DNA from 2 places in the Cupriavidus sp. HMR-1 genome. Region 1 is predicted to be linked to the other one. Evidence: predicted binding sites of a transcription regulator. Region 1 holds the regulator's gene; the other holds the start of a gene.

The links. The regulator LexA, encoded in region 1, represses DNA repair genes until DNA is damaged. The targets are predictions, from matches to a motif close to ACTGTATNNNNATACAGT.
Region 2: the regulator LexA is predicted to act here: its motif matches at 2,073-2,090, upstream of dinB (DNA polymerase IV).

Annotation. Positions count from the first base shown of each region.
Region 1 covers NZ_ANKP01000236.1:32,750-38,292, forward strand. The annotation lists gene aspT (aspartate-alanine antiporter) at 1-731, opposite strand, end outside; gene D769_RS24780 (bifunctional aspartate transaminase/aspartate 4-decarboxylase) at 787-2,403, opposite strand; gene D769_RS24785 (hypothetical protein) at 2,673-2,948, shown strand; gene D769_RS32460 (hypothetical protein) at 3,065-3,238, opposite strand; gene lexA (transcriptional repressor LexA) at 3,362-4,018, opposite strand; gene D769_RS24795 (asparaginase) at 4,224-5,225, shown strand; gene rpsF (30S ribosomal protein S6) at 5,343-5,543, shown strand, end outside.
Region 2 covers NZ_ANKP01000020.1:22,265-27,807, reverse strand. The annotation lists gene D769_RS00585 (MFS transporter) at 1-809, opposite strand, end outside; gene dinB (DNA polymerase IV) at 870-2,051, opposite strand; gene rarD (EamA family transporter RarD) at 2,167-3,081, opposite strand; gene dctP (TRAP transporter substrate-binding protein DctP) at 3,232-4,371, opposite strand; gene D769_RS00565 (carbohydrate porin) at 4,708-5,543, shown strand, end outside.

The DNA of each region.
Region 1 (5,543 bases):
CGTACGCCTTCGGCCGTGCTGGCCTCCAGTTCGGCTACGGACTTGCCGATGTATGGGCTGTGGGGGGCCAGCGCGTAGGCTCGCAGCTCAAACTCATGCCATTCGGTGCCTTCTCCGTCTGCTCCGGCTCCAAGTTGCTGCTCATAATCCTTGCAGGCAGCTACAAGGTCGATGCCAAGCAGTTTGGGGCCGATCTGCGCCAGGAGAATTGCCGAGCCGACTGTACCGAAGATATACGTGACCGCATAGGCGATCGGCATGCCGTCCAGAAGCTGTTTGGCCTCTTCCGGAGATCGGCCCAGGCGATTGATGGCATCAGTGGCGAGACCCATGGAAGCCGAGATTGTCTGCGAACCCGCAAACAATCCGGCTGCCGACCCGAGATCGTATCCGGCGACCATCGCCGCAATGATTGATGCGGCGAGACACAGCACCGCGACTATCGCAGCAAAAATGGCTTGGGGAATGCCATCCTTCGCAATGCCGCGAACGAACTGCGGGCCGACGCCATAGCCCACCGCAAACAGAAACATCAGGAAAAAGACGGATTTCACGTTCGCGGAGATCTTCACGCCGAGGATGCCGATGACGATCGCCACCAGCAGCGTCGATGTCACGGCGCCCAGGCTGAACCCCTTGTAGCTCTTCCCGCCTACCCAGTAGCCGATTCCCAGTGCGAGAAAAATCGCGATCTCGGGGTACGCCTTGAGGGTGGAGACAAACCAGGTCATAGCCTACTCCTGTATTTGTAGACTGATTAGTCAGAACTGCCTTGCCGCGACCGGGTTATTTCTTTTTCGGCTTCTGCGTCTTGCCGCCGGACTCCTGGTATCGCGCCAGATATTCGTCGCGCAGCTTGCGCACCGAGCGCCCGATCTTCACGTAGTCCTCTTCATTCAGATTGGCGAGCGAAACGCGACCAGAGGGGTGACGGGTGCCGAAGCCACCGCCAGGCAACAGGACCACGCCGGCTTCCTCAGCGAGTCTGAACAGGAGCTCATGCGGCTGAATCGATTCGAGCAACCATTTGACGAAATCGGCGCCGACTTCGCGGCTCATTTGTTCGACATCGAGCAGCGTGTAGTAGTCGACCACGTTCTCGTCGACGGGTTCCGGCGCAACGCCCATGCCGCGATAGAGCGCGGCCTTGCGGCTTCTGATCAGCCGCTTCATGGTTTGCTTGTAGTGGTCGGCGGAATCCATCAGCGAGAACAGGGAGAACAGCACCATCTGCACCTGCTGCGGCGTGGAAAGACCGGCGGTATGGTTCAGTGCCACCGTGCGGCTGTCGGCAACCACTCGGTCGATAAAGGGCAGCTTCTCCGGTTCGGTGGTGATGGAGGAATAGCGCTTGTTCAGATCCTTCTGAATATTCTTGGGTAGGTTCGCCAGTTGCTCGTCGAAGAGATTCGACTTGTGGGTGGCAATAACGCCGAGGCGCCAGCCAGTGGCACCGAAGTACTTGGAGTACGAATACACCAGGAGCGTGTTCTTGGGACACATCGCAAACAGCGAGACGAAATTGTCGGCGAAGGTACCGTACACATCGTCTGTCAGGAGAATCAGATCTGGGCGTTCTTCAACGATGCTGGCGATGTATTTCAGGCTTTCATCGCTCATTTTTACGGAAGGCGGATTGCTGGGGTTCACCAGGAAAAACGCCTTAACCTTGGGATCTCGCAGCTTGTCGAGTTCCTTCTTCGGGTACTGCCATCCACTTGCGGGGTCGGCATCGATCGAAACCTCGGTCAGGTGGTATTCGGCCAGTTCCGGAATTTCGATATACGGCGTGAAGATCGGCATTCCCAGTGCGATCGTGTCACCGGGATTGATCAGATGATTGACCTTCAACGAATTGAAGAGGTACGTCATCGCGGCGGTTCCGCCTTCCACGGCGTACAGGTCGAAATCGCCCAGGAACGGATGCGCGCCAATCATTTCCTTGCGGATGTACTGTTTGACGATCTTCTCGCTCAGTCGGAGCATCCGGTCGGGAACCGGATAGTTGCAGGCCAGGATCCCTTCGCACATTTCGTACAGGAAATCACCGCCATCCAGACCGAGCTGGTCGCGCACATACGATACGGCCCCGGTCAGGAACTTGACGCCGGGAACGTCCTTGTGCACGCGGGCATAAAGGTCGAACCGCTCCTCGATACCTGCGCGTCGCGGGAAACCGCCGACACCTTCTGGCAAATACGAAAATGACCTTTCCGATTCGATCATGGCGAACTGGCCGAGCTGCCAGAAACCATGTCGCGGGATGGTTGCCAGAAAATTCGGATTACCTCGCCCGGCGTTTAGCATCAGGCGATTCGATACGCTTCCTGCCAACTTGATGAGTTCGTCCTTGAGTTCGAAAGGCGACAGGCTGGCGAGCCCTGACGTATCGTGCTTGGCCATCGTGCATCTCCTGAAGGTGCTGTGCGGTATAGGGGCGTGGGAGGGACGAAAGGCTTCAACCTCTCGTCATCGTCGGATCGAATGGGGCAAAACCATGCTGGGTTGGCGCTTTCCGCCACGATCGACGTTCTCGGTTGTTACCCTAGCCGGAGAGCGAGAAATTTTCATTGGCCCAAAGAACTACGAATGGCTAGGAAAATGCGCGACGTCGCGAAATCGGGCAAGTAATCTGTAAAGATCAGGAATTGCAGATGCTGCGGAGGAGAAGGATGACGCTCAGATTTCACGAACTCTCTCCCGATGTGCGGGAGGCTCTGGAGTCCATTTGCGCCAGGCACGGATTCGTCCCCGAGGATTTCGAATTCGCGGTTGCGAACGCGCTCAATCCGGGGGAGGGGGCTGCTGCGGATATGGTGACTGTCGAACGCGTGGTCGGCGGTCAGTTGCAGAAATACAAAGGAGGCGCTGGCGGGGCTGCGACCTGGCTGGCTGCCTTTGAGGCAGACCTCGCGTCCGATTGGTTCGGCGCGCCGTTGGCCGATTAATGTCGAGTCAGATTGATGATGGTCGGGCCCCGATCAGCGTCGGGTCCCGGGGCCATCATCGCCCGTACATGCAGCAATGCGCTGCAGTGCATGGTGACAGAAGAGAGCGGGCTGCCTCAATCAAGAGTTTTCGAGGAGGGTTCAGCAAGCTCGAGCATTCGGCAGATGGCGGCCATATTGCCGACCATGGTGCGGCGATGGGTGCCCTGGTAGACGCGAACGCCCTTGATCTGGCGGAAGGGGACCGGCTTGACCGGACGGCGGGATGCGACGGTTTCGGATTGCAGCATGGCAACACCTCGTAATTTGCGTTCAGCAGAAGTCCGCACCCGTCGTCCGTAAAGGACAGGGCGGCGTTGGCAAAGCAAAAGCGGGTGACCGGGGCAGGTGGCCAGCTGCCTGGGTCCGGAGAGTCAGAAGCCTGAAGATCTGATCAGGCCAACTGCGATACCCTCCAGGGAGAACTCATCACGTCCTGCATGCAAGACGATGTTCTGGAAGTCGGGGTTCTCGGCGATCAACTCGATCGTATCGCCGCGTTTCTTCAAGCGTTTGACGGTGACGTCATCGCCCAGACGGGCGACGACAACCTTACCGTTCGCAGCTTCGCTGGCTTTCTTCACGGCAAGCAGGTCGCCATCCAGAATGCCGGCGTCGCGCATGCTCAGGCCGCGAACGCGAAGTAGATAGTCGGGGCGCTCGTCAAAGACAGAGGCATCGACTTGATACTGCCGGTCGATATGCTCGGCAGCCAGAATCGGGCTGCCAGCTGCGACACGACCGACTAATGGCAATGTCAGTTGCAGCACACCCGCCATCGGTAACGAGAACTGATCGGGTCGTTCAGAGTCGCTACGCGTCACCTTCAGGCGAATGCCTCGCGATGCGCCCGGCGTCAGCTCGATCACGCCCTTGCGCGCCAGAGCCCGCAGGTGTTCCTCGGCCGAATTGGGGGAGGAGAAGCCGAATTCGGCGGCGATCTCAGCACGAGTGGGCGGAAAGCCCGTGTTGCGGATCGTGTCGCGGATCAGGTCGAAAATCTGCTGCTGCCGGGGTGTCAGGGTCGCCATGGGTCGCAGGTCTTGTGCCGAAGCACTGTATGTTTAAACAGTATGCTGTGATTTTATACAGTATCGGGTGAAGTGCAAGCACATTTTGCGCAGCCGGCTCAACACGAGTAGTTCCGTGGGGTGAGGCCCACGGGTTTGCCACGGGTTCGGCCAGGCGTTCGCGCAGTTACAATCGGCCCGCCTTCAAGCTCCGTCAACCCCGTCCATGTCCGTACTCCTGCCTCGTATCGTTGTGCTCGCGACTGGCGGCACCATCGCCGGTTCGTCCGCTAATCCTGCCAGTAGCGCGCACTATCAGGCTGCGACAGTACCTGTATCGCAACTTGTGCAGGCAGTGCCCGCGCTGGCAGATGTGGCGCGGGTCGAAGCGGAGCAGGTGGCGCAGGTGGACAGCAAGGACATGATGTTCGATCTCTGGCGGTTGCTTGCCGCGCGAATCGGGTATTGGTCCGCGCAGGCCGATGTCGCCGGAATCGTGATCACACATGGCACTGACACGCTGGAAGAGACGGCGATGTTCCTGCATCTGACGCAGGCTTGCCCGTTGCCTGTCGTGATGACTGCGGCCATGCGCCCATCGACATCGCTTTCGGCTGACGGGCCGCTGAACCTGCTCGATGCGGTGCGCGTGGCGGCAAGCCCGGCGGCGGTTGGCAAGGGTGTGCTCGTGGTCCTGAATCAGCAGATTCATGCCGCGCGTGATGTCGTCAAGGCGCATACGTCGGCTGTCGATGCTTTCCATTCGCCAGTTGCCGGTCCGCTTGGCTTTGTGCAGGATACCTACGTCCATTTCTCGCGCACCCCGGGTCCTGGTCAGGCGCCGCGCTTGCCGGTGCCCGCTGTATGGCCGTTGGTGGAGATCGTCGCCAGCTATGCGCAGCCGGGGAGGGTAGCTATCGACGCGATGGTGGCCGCAGGCGTGCTAGGGTTCGTCGTGGCCGCGGCTGGCAACGGTTCCGTGCACGAAACGCTGACGGCCGCGCTGGTCGACGCCGCGGCATGTGGTATAGCGGTGGCGCGTAGTTCGCGTACCGGTGCTGGTCATGTGGCAATCCCCGCACCGCCGCGACCGATAGGTGGCGTATTCGTCTCGTCGGGTGACCTCAACCCCTACAAGGCGCGCGTGCTGCTGCTGCTGGCGTTGGCTGACGACCCTTCGCTGGGGCGCGATGCGGCCCGGCTTCAGGCGCTCTTCGAGCGGTACTGAGGCAGGCCGGGCGCCGAATTCTTGCGGGAAGGCCCCTTTCCGGGCTATACTCGCGGGCTACTCAACCTTGCCGCACCGGACGTGACGCCCGGGTGGCTCATCCCAAAAGGAGCGTCAATGCGTCATTACGAAATCGTATTTATCGTCCATCCGGACCAGAGTGAACAAGTGCCGGCGATGATCGAGCGTTACAAGCAGCTCGTCACGTCGCAAAACGGCCAGATTCACCGCGTGGAAGACTGGGGCCGTCGTCAAATGGCCTACATGATCCAGAAGCTGGCCAAGGCTCACTACGTTTGCCTGAACATCGAATGCGGC
Region 2 (5,543 bases), on a different contig from region 1:
ATCGGCGCGGCAATCGCGCCGGCCACGCCCACGAGCGCGAACACGGCGATGCCGGTCTGGGACATGTGGAAGGCGGGCCCGGCCAGGTACAGCGGCGTGGTGGTCCAGAACAGGCTGAATACACCGAACATGCTCGCCTGGTACATCGCGCGCCGCCGCAGCACCGGCTGCGTGCGCAACAGGTGCCCCATCGAGCCAAGCATCTCGACATAGTTCACGCCGGGCGCCGGCTGGCGCTGCGGCAGCTTGCGCGACAGCACCACGCCAAGCAGCACCATGGCCACGGCCGACGCCGCGAAGATCGTATGCCAGCCGAACAGGTCCGCCACCAGGCTCGATACCGGGCGGGCCAGCATGATGCCCATCAGCAGGCCGCTGGTCACGTTGCCGACGGCCCGGCCGCGCGCATGTTCGGGGGCGAGGTGTGCCGCGAACGGCACCAGTACCTGCACCGCCACCGAGCACAAGCCTATTGCGCAACCGGCGATCAGGAACACGCTCGCGTGGGTAGCGAGCGCTGCCGCGACCAATGCCACCGCGCAGCCGGCGATCAGCGTCAGTACAAGCTTGCGGTTCTCGACGATATCGCCCAAGGGCACCAGCAGCAGCAGGCCCACGCAATAGCCGATCTGGATCAGCGTGACGATCAGGCCGGCGATCTCGGGAGAAAGCTGGAGCGCCCGCGCGATCGGACCGACCAGTGGCTGGGCGTAGTAGAGATTGGCGACGATCATGCCGCACGCGGTGGCCAGGAGGGGAGTGATCCAGGCAGCAGGGGCGTCGGCGCGTTGGGCGGTGGCGGATGTCATGGCCGCCGATTCTACCGGGACATAGATAGGCCCGTATGACACAGGGGATTCAAACCCGCTTCAACGGAAAACAGGGGAATCCGGCTCGGCGTCGAAGCGCAATTCCTCCTGGACCGGCGCGGGGTCATCGCCCTGATCGGCGGCCGGGATCAACGCGCTGACGCGTACGCCGAGCAGCCGGATGCGTCGTTCCAGCGGGATACGTTTGAGGCACTCGGTAGCGCCATGCCGGATCGTCGCGCCGTCCGCGGTGTGCGCGGTCAGCGTCAGGTCGCGCGTGACGGTGTGGAAGTCGTCGAAACGCAGCTTGATGCCGACGGTGCGCCCCACATAGCCCTTGCGCCGCAGATCTTCGGCCACGCGCATGCAAAGCCGGGTGAATTGCTCGGACAGTACGGGACGATCGCTGCGCGGATGCAGATCACGCTCGAACGTGGTTTCGCGGCTCATCGACTTGGGTTCGGAGCTGACCACGACCTGCCGCTCGTCGCGCCCATTCGCCACTTCGGCCAGCCAGCTTGCGTAATTGCGGCCGAAATGGGCCTGCAGCAGCGCGGTGTCGGCCTCCGCCAATTGCCCCACGGTCTCGATGCCGATCGCCGCCAGCTTTTCCGCCGCCTTGGGGCCGATGCCATTGACCTTGCGGGCCGCCAGCGGCCAGATTCGTGTCGGGATATCGGCCGGCGTCAGGATCGTCAAGCCGTCGGGCTTGTCGAGTTCGGAACCGATCTTGGCCAGCAGCTTGTTTGGCGCCACGCAGATCGAACAGGTCAGCCCGGTGGCCGCGTTCACGGCTGCCTTGATGCGGGCCGCCACATCGCGCGCCTCGCCATCAACATCAGTCAGATCGATATATATCTCGTCGATTCCGCGATCTTCTATTTGTTCGGTGAATGATCTGACTGCAGCCTTGAACAACCCGGAGTAACGCCGGTAGGCGTCGAAGTCGGTCGGCAACAGGATTGCGTCGGGTGCGAGCTTGGCAGCCTTCATCATCCCCATGGCGGAGAACACGCCAAGCGCGCGGGCCTCGTAGGTGGACGTGGTCACGACGCCGCGTCCGGCGTAATCGCGCAGACGCGCATAACGGCGTGTGCCGTCGGGCAGGACCTCGGGCACGGCGTTGCGACCGCCCCCGATCACGACGGCCTGGCCGCGCAAATCCGGGTAGCGCAACAGTTCGACGGACGCATAGAAGGCATCCATGTCGAGATGGGCGATGCGCCGTGCGGATAAGGACATGGACGAAAGGGAGAATCGAGCACTGTATAAACGTACAGTATAGTGCCGCGCCCGGATTTTGCGGAGGGCCTGTCAGCGGCCTCTCTCGCAAACCATCAATTTAATAGATTTAAGTTCATGTACTTTCACCGACTTCATTCTTAACGCTAATAGTTTTCCGCTGCAGCAGCTTGCTGACAAGCAGGCCTTCGGCCGCGTAGATGGCCAGCGATACCCAGATCAGCGCATAGCCAATCTGCTTTTGCGGCGGAAACGGCTCGTGATATAGCCAGATGCCGAGCGCCAGTTGCAGTGTCGGGCCGGCGTACTGCAGCAGCCCGAGCAGCGACAGCGGAATGCGCCGTGCGCCTGCCGCGAAGAACAGCAGCGGCACGGCGGTAATCGGACCGGCCATCACCAGCAGCACCTGCGTACCCGGTGCTGCGGCGCGCGTGGTGTCCTGACCCGTCAGAAACAGAAAGGCGAGCGTGGCGGCGGCAAACGGAAACAGCAGTAGTGTTTCCAGCGACAGCCCTTCCAGCGCCCCCAGGGCACCGGTCTTGCGCAACAGTCCATAGCCGCCGAACGATGCCGCCAGACCGAGCGCGATCCACGGCAACTGCCCAGCCGTCACCGTGAGCCAGATCACCCCGGCCGCGGCAATCGCGATCGATAGCCATTGCACGGGGCGCAGCCGCTCGTGCAGCAGCAACACGCCAAGCAGCACGCTGAACAGGGGATTGATGAAGTAGCCCAGGCTGGCGTCGACCACCCGATCGGCGGAAACGGCCCAGATATAAAGGAACCAGTTGCAGCAGAGCAGGGCCGCGCTGGCTCCGAAATTGAGCACCAGGCGTGGATTGGCCGCCACCTCGCGAAGCCAGCCGAAATGCCGGCGCCACAGCAGGATCGCCCCAAGAAACACGAGCGACCACACCATGCGATGCAGCAGGATTTCCAGCGACGCAACGCCGTGCAGGGATTTGATGTAGAGGGGCAGCAGGCCCCAGATGATGTACGCGAGCAGCGCGTAGAAGATGCCTAGTTGCATGGGGAAATGTCCCGGGTAGATGTCCGGTTGTGGGCGGATTCTACCGGGGCGGGAGCAAGCGCGTGTGAGCGCCTTGCGGGCGTGGCTAGCGGATAAAGTGCGGGCCCTCTCCACTCGCCCCTCTCCGCGCGGGAGAGGGGCGTTTGTTACTTACAGCTTGCGGGCGAAGCTGAACTGCGAGAATGCCTGCTCGGCCACGTTGAACCACGCGGCTTCGTTGTTACGGAACACGCGCCAGTCGTCGAAGATCTTCTTGAACGACGGGTTCTTGGCGCTTTCGTCCGCGTAGGCTTCCTGGGTGGCCTTGAAGCAGGCTTCCATGATTTCCTTCGAGAACGGACGCAGCTTCACGCCGTTTTCCAGCAGACGGGCCAGCGCCTGCGGGTTCACGGTGTCGTACTTCGCCATCATGTTCGTATGGGCCTCGATGGTGGCCGTTTCGAGCGCGCGCTTGTACAGTGCGGGCAGCTTCTCGAACTCGGGTGCCGACGCATAGAACGAGAGCTGAGCGCTGCCTTCCCACCAGCCCGGGTAGTAGTAGTACGGCGCCACCTTGTAGAAGCCGAGCTTCTCGTCGTCGTACGGGCCCACCCATTCGGCTGCGTCGATCGTGCCCTTTTCCAGCGCCGGGTAGATATCGCCACCGGCGATCTGCTGCGGCACCACGCCCAGGCGCGACAGCACCACGCCAGCAAACCCGGCGATGCGGTACTTCAGACCCTGCAGATCCGACACGCTCTTGATTTCCTTGCGGAACCAGCCACCCATCTGCGCATTGGTGTTGCCGCCCAGGAAGTTGACGACGTTGTATTCCTTGAAGAACTCGCGCATCAGCTTCATGCCGTTACCCTGCAGCATCCAGGCGTTCTGCTGGCGCGCGGTCAGGCCGAACGGAATCGTCGTATCGAAGCACAGCGTCGGGTTCTTGCCGAAGTAGTAGTAGCCGGCGGTATGGCCGATCTGCACGGTCTGGTTCTGCACGGCGTCCAGCACCTGCAGGCCCGGCACGATTTCACCTGCGGCAAATACCTTGATGTTGAACTTGCCGTCCGTCAGTTCCTTCACACGTTGCGCCAGCAGTTCGCCGCCGCCATAGATGGTGTCCAGCGACTTCGGAAAGCTCGAAGCCATCCGCCATTCCACTGCCGGGTTGCTGCCGATGACAGCAGGGGCGGCTGGGGCGCTGGCCGATGCTGCCGGCGCGGCGGGCTTTTCTTCCTTGCCGCAGGCGGCGAGCGCTCCGGTGGCGGCCACGGCGGACGCTTTCAACAGGAAGGAACGACGTTCCATGGACATCTCCTCGTTATTGATATGTATGTATGCAGAACTGTCGGGAATCCGGATGTGTTGTCGGAAAGACAGGCCGGTCGATTATAGCGGTGGCGTTTTGGGCACGGAGCCCCATCAGAATGGGGGTTTTCGCTAGGAATTCGCACTTCTGCAACGGATAACGGGCATGTTCGGAAATGATGCACGGGGCATGGCCGGATCGTCCCGCAGCCTTTCGTAATGTGAAAAGCTGGGCATTTCGGCGGATTTTGTAACCCACCTTGTAGTCCAACAGTTCACCTGATAAAACCTGAGCCCTTGTTCCGGTGTTCGTACCAAACCGGTTTCGTCGTTGCCATGCTGCGTCCTGCTTTGCGCCCCCATCGTCTGCTTGCCCGTCGTCGCCTCACGTTTGCCGTACTGGCCGCGTGGGGACTGGGTGCGTGCGCGCATACCGGCAGTTCCGTCACCCCGCCACCGTTCATCGCGGAGAGCACGGTGCCGCCCGCTGCCTCGGTGATGGCGTCCCTGGAGCCAGCGGCGGCAGTTCCTGAATCAGTTGCCGCACCGGCAGCTTCGGCACCTTCAGCCGATCCGCTTGGCGACCTGATCCTGTCGTCCGCACCGACGGATGCGGCAGCCAAGCCCGCCGAGGCGGCCAGTTCGCCCGAGGCCACGCCGCCCGCTAACGGGGCAACTTCCCCGGAAGCTGCAACGCCCGCTGATAGCGCGAAGCCCGTCGAAGCGACGAATGCCGTCGATCCGGATTTTGTCGGCCCGCCCGACTCGCTGGCGCCGCCGCCACCACCTCCGCCGCCGCTCGTCCTGTTCCCGCACCGCCTGGGAGAGTTCCCCGCGCAGGCCGCTGCGCCGCAAGGGGAAGGGACCGGCGACCCTGCATCCGCGCAAACCCCTTCCGACGCCCCGCCGGTCCTGCGCTCGCAGTTGCCGGCAGGCGATCTGGCCGGGGATTCGGTCTGGCAGCTCGGCTACAGCGGCCGTGCGGCCGTGGAGGACCGGTCAGGCCTGCAGCACGCCTGCACCGCCGGTGGCACGCCTTCGGCCGGCTTTGGCAAGGGGCTTGCCTGCACCAGCTCGGGCGAGGTCAAGATTCGCGAGTCTCTGGTGGATATGGGAGGCGGCACGCAGGTCCAGCTCGTCGCGCAGGCCAAGGGCACCGATACGACATCGGT